Regions from separate parts of the Arthrobacter sp. CDRTa11 genome, predicted to be linked through region 2. Evidence: riboswitches for the same ligand, from Rfam matches in the RefSeq annotation. Region 2 holds a riboswitch; the other holds the start of a gene.

Region 1 (5,805 bases), 1.3 Mb from region 2:
GATCAGCGCCGGTGACGACGTGGCGGTGCGGTTCGAAGTCCACGGCGTGGATTAGAGGGCAACGTCAGATCTGCTTGAGCGCCCGCTCCAGGTCGCCGATCAGGTCATCCGCGTCTTCGAGGCCCACGGACAGCCGCACCACGCCGTCGCTCAGGCCAATGGCGGCACGGCCTTCGGGACCCATGGCGCGGTGCGTGGTGGTGGCCGGGTGGGTGATAAGGGACTTGGCGTCGCCGAGGTTGTTGGAGATGTCGATGATCCGCAGCCCGTCCAGCAGCGCAAAGGCGGCCTCCTTGCCCGAGCGGCCGGCCGTCGTCGCCAATTCAAGGGTCAGCACGGTGCCGCCGGCCTTCATCTGCTTGGCGGCCAGCTCATACTGTGGGTGGGACTTCAGCAGCGGGTATTTGACCCAGCTGACCGCAGGCTGCTGCTCCAGCCATTCGGCCAGCCTCAGGGCGGTGGCGGAGGAGTGGTTGACGCGCAGCGCCATGGTCTCCAGCCCCTTGGTGAGGACCCAGGCGTTGAAGGCGGACAGCGAGGGTCCGGTGTGGCGCATGAGCTGCTTCACGGGGCCGTCGATGAATTCCTTGGTGCCCAGGATCGCCCCGCCCATGACACGGCCCTGGCCGTCGATGTGCTTGGTGCCGGAGTAGACAATGACGTCCGCGCCCAGCTGGCCGCAGCGCTGCAGCAGGGGAGTGGCAAAGACATTGTCGACGACGACGGTGGCACCGGCCGCATGCGCCAGTTCGCTGACTGCCGCGATGTCCACGATTTCCTGCATCGGGTTGGACGGCGACTCGAAGAAGACGGCGGTGGTGGGCTGGGACAACGCGTCACGCCACTGGTCCAGGTCCGGGCCATCCACAAAGACGGTCTCCACGCCCCAGCGCGGCAGGATCTCGTTCAAAATCACGAAACAGGAACCGAACAGCGAGCGGGCCGCAACCACGCGGTCACCGGCAGCCAGCAGGGCACCCAGGGCGGTGAAAACGGCGGACATTCCCGACGCCGTCGCAAAGCATGCCTCGGTGCCCTCGAGGAGGCGGAGCCGTTCCTGGAAGGTGGCTACGGAGGGGTTGCCGTAGCGTGAGTAGACAAAGCGTTCGTCCTCGCCGGTGAAGGCGCGTTCGGCGGCGGCGGCCGATTCGTAGACGAACCCGGAGTTCAGGAAGACCGGCTCGGCGGTCTCCTGGAAATTGGTGCGGTCCAGCCCGCCGCGGACTGCCTGGGTGTCAGGGCTCCAGCCGGCGGCATCTTCGTTGAATGTCACTTAGTTCGTTCCCAGATTCGTAGGCAGGCCGCGGTTCTTCCAGCCATTGACGGTGCGTTCGCCGTAGCGGTCCGGCTCGCCTTCAAAGCCCTCAAGGACGTTGTAGGACGTGTAGCCTGCCTGGGTGGCGGCGATGGCTGCAGCTATGGACCGGGCCCCGGAGCGGCACAGGAACACCAGTTCGGTGCCGGCGTCCTCGGGTGCCTGTTGTGTCAGGTCAGTGATGAAATCGGGGTTGGGGATGCCGCCCGGGAACGTCCACTGGATGAAGAGGGGATCGTTGTCCGTTGCCTTGGTGTCCGGGATGCCAATATGCGCCCATTCGCCCTCAGTGCGCACATCCACCAGGATGGCGCCCTGCTCCAGCTTGGTCCAAGCTTCCTGCGGGGTGAGGTCTCCTGCGTAGCTCATGCGTGGCCCTCGCCGTCGAATTCGAGCTCTTCCCCGGCAGTTTCGAGATCGTCCACGGCAGTGGCGACGGCGGCATCCGCGGAGGCGATCGCAGCCGGGAGGACCAGGGCCTGCGCCACGATCACGCTGCTGCCGTTAAAAGTTGCGGCCGGGCTGCCGTGCAGGACGTAGCCCTCCTCCAATGCGGTTGAAATCCGCTCACAGAAGGAGCGGTCATCCGGCCCCGTGATCAGTCGGTAGGACAGCTTTTCTTCTGTGGCAGGTGCGTCTGTCACGACGGATCTCCTTCTCTCACGCTTGCAGCTCGAATTTTTCGATATGCCGAGTATTCACCTGAGGCACCCCGCCGCGAAAGGAGGGTTGCCGACCGGCCAGTCAGGGCTTGGCGCCGGTACTCATTACTGCCCAAAAACGTAACACCTGCCCCGCCGCCCCGCACCGCCGCCGTCGTCATGTTGCGTAACCAACGCCATGCCGGACAATCACGGTATGGGGAAACAGCAGGATATGGCTAAACGCTCTGTACGGAAACACTGTGTGGGGAAACAGCGGGAAGGCCGTCAGTGCTGAGCGCGCAGCGCCTGACCGCGGGCGTGATGGCTGTTGCCTCCCTTGCCTTTGCACTGGCAGGCTGCCGGGACCCCTTCGCCCCGCCGCCGTGCGGGCCGCCGGAATACTTTGTCTCGCCGTCGGCCGTTCAGGCCGGCGGGCAGGTGACGGTCTCCGCGCAGGACACTACCTGCGACGCGCTATACGGCGCGGATGCGCGCATCCAGGTTACGGTGACGGACGCTGCGGGGCAGACGGTCCTGGAGGAGCTCGCTCCCATGACCGACGACGGCGCCTTCACCTTTGTCTTCACCGTTCCGGACACCATGGCTGCCGGAGAGGGCGGCGTCAGCGCTGTCCCGTACGGCGTGGACTGGTGTGATGACACCGGCGTTAACAACAGGGCCGACCCGGGCACCCTGAGCCTGGAACGTGCCTCCTGCGCCCACCGCCTGGTCCCGCTCACAGTGCACGCGGCTCCTCCAGCCTGAGGCTCCTCCAGCCTGAGGCGTCAACGTAGGTTGACGGCCAGAGCATCGTCAACTAATGTTGACGCCGTGGAGGTGGACCGAATGAAGACACTCGTTGGATCGATGGATGGAAAGGGCCCTGCCGAGGCACTCTATGCCGTGGCGGAGCTGCAGAAGGAAGTAGGGCGGGCCGAAGCTGCACTGGTCAGGAACGCCCGCCAGGCCGGGCTCTCCTGGGAAGCGATCGCCCTGTGCCTGGGTGTGAGCAAGCAGGCAGTTCACCGGAAGTACGGCAAGCGCTGACCCATCAACGCGGTTCGTCTGGGTCCCTCCCGGGTTCCTTGCGCCTGGCGCGCCGCAGTTTTCAGGCCTTGAGGATGAGCGCCTCGCCCTGGCCTCCGCCGCCGCAGAGGGACACAACCCCAGTGCCGCCGCCACGCCGCTGCAGAGCCAATGCCTGGTGCAGCACCAGCCGTGCGCCTGAGGCGCCTACGGGGTGGCCCAAGGCGATGGCGCCGCCCTCGGCGTTGATCCGCTCCGTGCTGACGCCCAGGTCCCGGGCCGACTGGATGATCACGGACGCGAAGGCTTCATTGATTTCGATGAGGTCCAGGTCAGCTACGCCGAGTCCTTCCGCTGCCAGGGCGCGTTCGATGGCGCGCGACGGCTGGGAATGCAGGGAAGCGTCCGGGCCTGCGGTCTGGCCGTGGCTTCGGATCTCGGCGATCCAGCTGAGCCCGGCACGTTCCGCGGCGGCTTTGCTGGCAACCACGACGGCGGCCGCGCCGTCGGAGAGTGGAGAGGCGGATCCGGCGGTGATAGTGGCTGACGCCGCCGCGGAGAAGGCGGGCTTCAGCGCCGCCAGTGCCTCCGTCGTCGTACCCGGACGGATGCCTTCATCGGAATCCACCATCAGTGCGGGACCGCGGCGCTGCGGTACTTTGACGGGCGCGATCTCTGCAGCAAACAGGCCGGCGGACCTGGCCGCCTCCGAGCGCTGATGGGACGTGGCGGCAACCTCGTCCTGGTCCGCCCGGCTGATTCCGCGTTCGGCGTTGCCTGCATCGGTGGCGGCGCCCTGCAAAACACCGGAAACGGGATCCTGCAGGGCATCGAAATTCAGTGCATCAACCAGCGGGGCGTCGCCGATGGCCACGCCGTGGCGCAGGCCCTGAAATAGGTGCGGGGCGTTGCTCATGGATTCCTGGCCACCGGCCACGATGAAGTCTGCCTCGCCGGCCCGGATCATCCTGGCAGCGTCGATCACTGCTGTGAGTCCGGACAGGCAGAGCTTGTTAATGGTTACCGTGGGAACGTCCCAGCCAATGCCGGCCGCCAGGCTTGCCTGCCGGGCGGGTCCTTGCCCTGCTCCTGCCTGGATGACCTGGCCCACGATCACGGCCTGGACCTGCCCGGGATCTACGCCTGTGCGTTCCAGGGCGCTGCGGATGGCGTGTGCGCCCAGTTCACTGGCTGACAGCGCGGCCAGGCTGCCCCGGAAACGTCCAAAGGGAGTGCGGGCGCCGCCGAGGATGACGGCGGTACGGGCGTCAGCTTTCAGGGCCTCGTTACTCATAGTTTCGCTGCTCACGGCCTCGTTGCTCATGATGGGTGCCTTCCGCTGGTTTGGTTCTCGGATCTGGTGCCGGAAATGGCCGGGGCTAGTTCAGGAGCAACTGGTGGAGGAGGTGGTCCTGCCAGCTGCCGGCGATGTGCAGATACTCTGGGGCCACGCCAATCTCCTGGAAGCCGGCCCGCCGCAGGATCTTCCGTGATGCACCGTTGTGGACCAGGGTGGCTGCCTGGACCCGGTGGAGGCCGAGCTCCGCGCGGGCATGGTTCACGGCGAACATCACGGCAGCGGAACCTATCCCCTGGCCGTTGTAGTCTTTGTCCACCCAGTACCCCAGATGGGCGTTGAGGAACGGCCCCCGGACAATGCCCGTCAAAGTGACGGCGCCGATGATCCGGCCGCCATCCAGCAGGACCCAGGGAATTTCCTGCCCCACTGAATGCTGGGCGAGCTTGCTGTGGATGAGTCCGAGCTGGTGTGCGGGGGTGAAGAACTCATCCGCACGGGCCGGCTCCCAGGGCGCCAGGTGTGCCCGGTTCCGGGCATAGGCCAGGCTCAGCAATGGCGCATCATCCCGGTGGAGCAGCCGGACCTGGATGTTGCCCAGTAACTGCGAGGACTCGATGTGGTGCAACGTACCTCTTCGGGGGTAGCTCCTGCGTCGAAACATTGTTGCCTTAAGGGGAGGCAGTGTTCCTGCACGCCTGAGCTTCATCGTAACGCGGTGGGCTCTTAACGAGGTCTGCGTGGCAGACCCGCCTGCGAGGCCGGGCTTATGCAAGGCCTGCCCATGAGGGCCGGGCCTATGAGGGGACTGGATCCAGCGGGGTGGACACCGCGATCCGCCGGCCGCCGTCCGGCGCCGTCACCACCTGGTAGGCGTTCCGTTCCAGGCTCACGGGGGAGCCGCCGTCGTCAAGGTTTTCCATGACCAGGTGCCCTATCCAGATGCCCGGAACTTCAACGTCGGTGACGATCTCCCGGACCCTCACACCCTGTATTCCGCGGGAGCGGTAGAACTCCTGGCCTTGACTGAAAAACTCGCGGGTTTGTGGCGGTTCGGTCACCGCCAGGCATCCTGCGGCCGTTACTGCCAGGGCAGGGTAGTTATAGATGTTTACGAGGCCTTCAATATTGCCCTCGGTGAGGTACCGCATGTAGCGGGCAAAAAAATCCTCGATTGATTCCGTATTTTCAGGAACACGTTCCATGCCGCCGATGCTACGCGTCAGCGGCACCGGCGGCCATGGAATTTTTCGGAACGGTCACTGACCCACAGCGGTGGTCCCAAACATGAGGGTCCTTCGGCTGACGTCATAAAAAACAGTTCCAGCCGACGTCAACAGGTCCTGGAGGTTGTCTGCGTCGTCAGCGCTCAGGGTGAGCACTTCCTCCCAGGCGCCTTGGTCCAGTACCAGCTGGAGGGTCCATGTGCCTGGTTTGGTGGCCTCACCTGCCACCCAGCTGAACTGATAATGGCTGACCTGACGTACTTTGATGCTGTCGTCAGTTACGGGCTGTTTTGGGGT
Region 2 (5,805 bases):
CCGCAGGAGGTCGGGGTTCTCATCGCTGATCCTGGTGATCCTGCCGGTGTGGCCCTGATCCAGCTCGCTCATCAGGCGGGCCGGTGGCATCAGCACGGTTCCGTCCGCAGTAGGAATGGGGTCCCCGTGGGGATCGCGCTGGGGATTGCCCAGCTTGGCCGCCATGCGCTCAATGAACGTATCCGAGACCGCGTGCTCCAGCAGTTCGGCTTCATCGTGGACCTCATCCCAGCTGTACCCCAGCTGCTGGACAAGGTAGGTCTCGATTAGTCGGTGCCGCCGCACCATGGACAGGGCCAACCGTACCCCGTCCTGAGTCAGGGTGATGGCACTGTACGGCTTGTGGTCCACCAGGCCCTGGTCCTTGAGTTTGCGGACCATTTCCGAAACCGAGGAATTTGCCACCCCCAGGCGCTGGGCGAGCTGGGAGGACGTGATGGGCTTGTCCTGCCACTCCGTGAAGGAGTATATGACCTTGACGTAGTCCTCGATCGAGGAGGAGGGCGCGCTGGTCTTCACGGTACCAAGCCTACCCGGTGGTCAGCCGGCGTCATGCCTTGATGGCCCGCCAGGTCAGCGTCAGGTAAGGCAGTCCCAGCCCAGCACCGGCGGTGTGGTCCAAATGCTCGTGCAGGTACCAGTCGAGATTGGCGAGGACCTTACTCCGGGTGGCCTCACCCGCCCTCAGGAAATAGCTCCGGGATTTGGCCAGTTCAATGATGTCCGCCGTGCTGAGCCGGTCTTCCCACCGTGTCACATGGCTTTCGAGCCCCTGGAACTCAGACCCCACCACAGGACGGAATTCCGGCTTGTAGACGTCTCCGGCGTGCATGATCCGTGAGAGCCGGTGGACCCACGGTATGGACGTGTCCAGCTGGTTCCAGATAAGGCCGAGTGTCCCACCGGGACGAAGAATCCGTGCGAGTTCCGTGCTGGCTGGCAGCGGGTCACACCAATGCCAGGCCTGGGCAACGCTGACGACGTCGAAGGAGCCGCTCGCCATACCTGTTGACTCGGCTGTACCCTGCTTTGCCGCCACTTGTGGATAGTGGATCGCCAGTTGCTTGAGCATGTCGGCGGAAGGGTCCACCGCTGAAACGGCCAGGCCGCGCTCCAGCAGCAAGGCCGTGAACTTGCCAGTCCCTGCACCCACGTCAACGGCATCCCGGGCCCCGACGGGAATCAGCCAGTCAGCTGAGTCCGCGGGATACCCGGGCCGGACGCGCTGGTAGTGCTCGCCGCCGTCCTGGAAGCTCTGTGCGAGTTCCCGACGGCGTCCGTGGTCAAGTTTGGGGCCACCCCGTGCCACGCGCGGCCTCCTTCGCCTGATGCCCTTGGGTATCTTTCGAATTTACCGCACGGGCGCGTACCGACGAACCAGGCCTCCAGCAGGCCTCACGCCGGACCTTTGAAAGGGGTGCACTTCAGTCTTGGGCGCAGGTCAGTCTCAGATGCAGTTCAGTCTTGGGCGCAGTCAGTCTTCGATGCAGGGAGCGGCGCCCGCGGTGCCGGGGGTGTTCGGCGCCCACGACGGGTAAGTCCGGGTGTCATTGGCGGGGACCCAGCGGCCGGCGTCCACCACGTAGTCCCAGCCCAGGCCGGTGCGTCGCAGTTCCTCGATGCCTGCCAGCAGCCGTTGGGCGTCTTCGAGGCGGGATCCCAGTCCGAAGCTGGCCCGGAGGGAGCCGGAAGGAAGACCAAGGCGTTTGAGCAAGGGGTGGGCGCAGAAACGGCCGTCACGGAGGCCGACGCCGTGCTCGGCGGACAGATAGGCAGCCACCAGTCCCGCGTCATAGCCGGCAACGGAGAAGTTCACGACGCCGATGGTATCGGTCTCGGGGTCGGTGTCCTTGAAGATCTGGTGGACTGTGACGCCGTCGATCTTCTCAAGGCCTTCCACCAGGAAGGACCTGATGGCGGACTCATGGGCATGCCAGCGGTTCTGGTCCAAGGCGGCGATGACCTGGGTGGCGCGGGCAAGAGTGGCTGCGCCCAGGACGTTGGGGGAGCCGCCTTCATGCCTGGCCGGGCCGGTGGCCCAGCTCACGCCATCCAGCCTGGCTTCCCGGACAGCGCCGCCGCCCGCCAGGTGGGGAGTGCCGGCGTCGAGCCAGTCCGGGCGGCCCACCAGGACACCTGACCCAAAGGGCGCATAGAGCTTGTGGCCGGAGAAGGCCAGGTAGTCGACGTCGTCAGCGGCGATGTCGATCCGCCGGTGCGGTGCAAGCTGTGCGGCGTCCACCACGATGCGGGCGCCGTGCTCGTGGGCCAGTGCCGCCAGTGCCCGGATGGGCAGGATCTCGCCGGTGACGTTGGACGCACCGGTGACGGCCAGCAGGCTCACCCCGCCCTGTTCCAGCTCGGCACGGATAGCCTCGACGGTACCGGTGAGGGTGTCGGCGGCGACGACACTGCGGTGCGGGACTCCCTGCCACGGCAGGAGGTTGGCATGGTGTTCGATGTCGAGATACAGGACGTCGCCCAGGTTGCGCCCGTCGGTGGCCGGAAGGCAGCCGGCCAGCAGGTTCAGGGAATCAGTGGTGTTACGGGTGAAGATGACGGAGTCATCCGGACGGCCGCCAACAAAGTCCCTGACGATGCTGCGTGAGTTCTCATAAACCGAAGTGCTGATCTGGGATGCGTAGCCGGCACCACGGTGGACGCTCGCGTAAAACGGCAGGATCTCGTTGAGGTAGGCAGAAACCACGGAGAGGGCCGGCGCCGAAGCACCATAGTCCAGGTTGGCGTACCTGGCGTGCCCGCCCTGGATCAGGGGAGCCTGGATCTCCGCTCCGGTGACGGCGGAAAGGGGACGCCCGGCGATGGCAAGGCGATCAGCGGACAGTGCTGTTGATGTGCCGGGCCGTGCCTGGGCAGCGGTATTGGGGGAGACGGTGGCAGTTGTCACAGAGACCTCACTCTGAAAAGGACTCCCTGTGCCGGGAATCCGCGCTTGCCGCATCCGTTCCGGACCGGCCTGGTCGTCACCCGGGGCACCCCACCGCGAATGGAGGGTTGCCGGCCAGCAAACCGGGGTTTAGCGCTGGCACTCGTGACCTGTTAAGAGCGTAGGACATGGGCCGGGCGGGGAAAAAGCCGGGCCGAATGTTAAGGGTTTTGTTACGTGGCGTTGAAATAGGCCTACTCATCGAAGATACGACGGCGGACGCCTCCTTTTGGAGGCGTCCGCCGCTGATAATTCGGGTGATCAGGACGACAGGAGATCGTCCAGGCTGGGATTGAGTCTCTTCAGGACCTCCGAGTGCAGGATGGAGTTGGTGGCCAGGGCGTTGCCTCCGAAGGGTCCGTCCTCTCCCTCGAGGGAGGTAAACCGGCCGCCGGCCTCAACCACAATGGGCACCAGCGCCGCCATGTCGTAAAGGTTCAGCTCCGGTTCACAAGCGATGTCCACAGACCCTTCGGCCACCATGCAGTAGGACCAGAAGTCGCCGTATGCCCGGGTCCGCCACACATCCTCAGTGAGCTCCAGGAACTCGTCCAGGTTGCCCCGTTCCTTCCACCCGCCCAGGCTGGAGTAGGACAGCGACGCGTCCGAGAGCTTCGAGACGTCCGATACCCGGAGCCGGGTGGCGGCGGCGAGGGAACGGCCCATGTAGGCTCCAGCGCCCTTGGCCGCCCACCAGCGCTTACCGAGCGCCGGGGCGCTGACCACGCCAACCACCGGTTCGCCCTCGTCAACGAGTGCGATGAGTGTGGCCCAGACAGGGACGCCGCGAACAAAGTTCTTAGTGCCGTCAATGGGGTCGATGATCCACCGGCGGGAACCATGTCCGCTGCTGCCGAACTCCTCACCGAGCACGGCATCACGGGGACGGGAGCGGGAGAGCTGGCCTCGGATGGCTTCCTCAGCGGCCTTGTCAGCATCTGTGACCGGCGTCAGGTCCGGCTTGGTTTCGATGTGGAGGTCCAGGGCCTTGAAGCGGCTCATGGTCTGGTCGTCCACGGAGTCGGCCAGCACGTGGGCCAGGCGCAAGTCATCGTTGTAGCTCGAAGCGGGTTGGATCATGGTTCCAAACTACCGTCAAAGCGAGGCAGGGGCGGGGACATCGGCGTCCCGAACCGTTCCGACGCTCCCGGACACGGTCCGCTGAAGGCAGGAAAAGCGGCAAAAACCCGACGAACAGTGAGCGGATTCCGGCTGGCCGTACGTCAGCCCATGCTGCCGAGTTCCTTGGTTTCCTGGCCTTCCATCCGCGGATCAGTGCCAAGCAACCGCCGCAGTGATGCAAGCCGGGCTGCACCCGTGGAGCCGGCGTGGCCCTCGGCCACCCATGCGTCCAGGCCGCAGTTGACCGCGGCGGCGTTGTGCTTGCAGCCACGTTCGCACGCGTCTGTTCCCGGTTCGAGGTCCGGGAATGACCGGAGGATGCGGTCCGGATCCACATGCGCCAGGCCGAAGGACCGGATCCCTGGAGTGTCAATGATCCAGCTGCCCGCCGGCGCGTCAGTCAGTTTGAGGGCCAGGGCAGACGATGACGTGTGCCGCCCCCTCCCCGTCACCGCGTTGACGCCGCCGGTGGCACGTTCGGCACCTGTCAGCGCATTAACCATGGTGGATTTGCCCACGCCCGAATGCCCCAGCATCACCGTGACCTTGCCATCGAGGTGTTCACGGAGCTGGGCAACGGCATTACTGTCCAGCCGGGCCGACAGTCCGTCATCGGAACGCGCGTCGATGCCGGACGCCTCGGAATCGGCCGTGCGGCTGATGATCACCGGGAAATCAAGGTGCTCGTAGTTGGACAACAGCTCCGAAGGATCCTTCACGTCCGCCTTCGTGACCAGCAGCAGCGGGTCAATCCCGGCGTCGTAGGCTGCTACCAAGGCGCGGTCGATAAAGCCTGTGCGGGGTTCCGGGTTGGCGGCAGCCACCACAACCACCAGCTGATCAGCGTTGGCCACTACTGCGCGCTCCACCGGATCCGTGTCGTCCGCGCTTCGGCGCAGGAGTGTCCTGCGGTCCTGGATCTTGACGAGGCGGGCCAGGGTGTCCGGTTCCCCCGATACATCCCCCACCAGCGAGACGAAATCTCCGGCAACCACGGGGGAACGGCGCAATTCCCGGGCCCTTGCCGAGATGATCACCCGCTCATCGCCCGAATCCTCACCCACCACTGCTGTATACCGGCCGCGGTCCACCGTGATGATGCGTCCCGTGACAGCGTCGTCGTGACTGGGACGGTCCTTGGTGCGCGGGCGGGACCCCTTCTTGCTGGGACGGATCCGGACATCGGACTCGTCCCAAGAATCAGTGCTGCGTGCCACCGACGGAACCCTCCGGTCCCTGGGGCTCGGTTGACTGGCCCTGGGCCAGCATGTCCGCCCACAGTGCAGGAAAGTCCGGCATGGTCTTTGCGGTGGTGGCGATGTCCTCCACCTCGACGCCTTCCACGGCGAGGCCAAGGATGGCGCCCGCTGTGGCCATTCGGTGGTCTGCGTAACTATGTACGACGCCGCCATGCAGCTTGGCCGGGCGGATCACCAATCCGTCGCTGGTCTCTTCTGCATTGCCGCCGAGGCGGTTGATTTCGGTGACAAGCCCCGCCAGCCGGTCTGTCTCATGCCCGCGCAGGTGCGCTATTCCTGTGAGTCTGGAAGGCCCGCTGGCGAGGGCGCACAGGGCGGCGACAGTCGGGGCAAGTTCGCTGGTTTCATCGAAGTCGCCACCCTGGATCCCAGCTCCGCCGGTAACGGTCAGGACGCCGTCAGCCAGGCTGACTTCGGCGCCCATTGCGGACAGGATGCTGCGCCATTTGTCGCCCACCTGGGTGGTACCGGCCGGCC

What was found. Region 2 has a riboswitch for S-adenosylmethionine ahead of F8G81_RS15590 (aminotransferase class V-fold PLP-dependent enzyme). Riboswitches for the same ligand answer to the same signal wherever they lie in the genome.
Region 1: another riboswitch for S-adenosylmethionine. It lies ahead of F8G81_RS21925 (DUF1737 domain-containing protein); the one in region 2 lies ahead of F8G81_RS15590 (aminotransferase class V-fold PLP-dependent enzyme).

The regions. Positions count from the first base shown of each region.
Region 1 is NZ_CP044532.1:4,796,737-4,802,541, reverse strand. It holds gene F8G81_RS21940 (DUF1905 domain-containing protein) at 1-55, shown strand, start outside; gene F8G81_RS21935 (O-succinylhomoserine sulfhydrylase) at 65-1,273, opposite strand; gene F8G81_RS21930 (rhodanese-like domain-containing protein) at 1,274-1,684, opposite strand; gene F8G81_RS21925 (DUF1737 domain-containing protein) at 1,681-1,959, opposite strand; SAM riboswitch class IV at 1,973-2,087, opposite strand; gene F8G81_RS21920 (hypothetical protein) at 2,248-2,724, shown strand; gene F8G81_RS21915 (AsnC family protein) at 2,806-3,006, shown strand; gene F8G81_RS21910 (acetyl-CoA C-acyltransferase) at 3,068-4,279, opposite strand; gene F8G81_RS21905 (GNAT family N-acetyltransferase) at 4,365-4,910, opposite strand; gene F8G81_RS21900 (hypothetical protein) at 5,080-5,487, opposite strand; gene F8G81_RS21895 (hypothetical protein) at 5,542-5,805, opposite strand, start outside.
Region 2 is NZ_CP044532.1:3,454,642-3,460,446, reverse strand. It holds gene F8G81_RS15600 (metal-dependent transcriptional regulator) at 1-519, opposite strand, end outside; gene F8G81_RS15595 (class I SAM-dependent methyltransferase) at 551-1,309, opposite strand; gene F8G81_RS15590 (aminotransferase class V-fold PLP-dependent enzyme) at 1,475-2,908, opposite strand; SAM riboswitch class IV at 2,945-3,058, opposite strand; gene hisN (histidinol-phosphatase) at 3,209-4,027, opposite strand; gene F8G81_RS15580 (ribosome small subunit-dependent GTPase A) at 4,171-5,286, opposite strand; gene aroA (3-phosphoshikimate 1-carboxyvinyltransferase) at 5,270-5,805, opposite strand, start outside.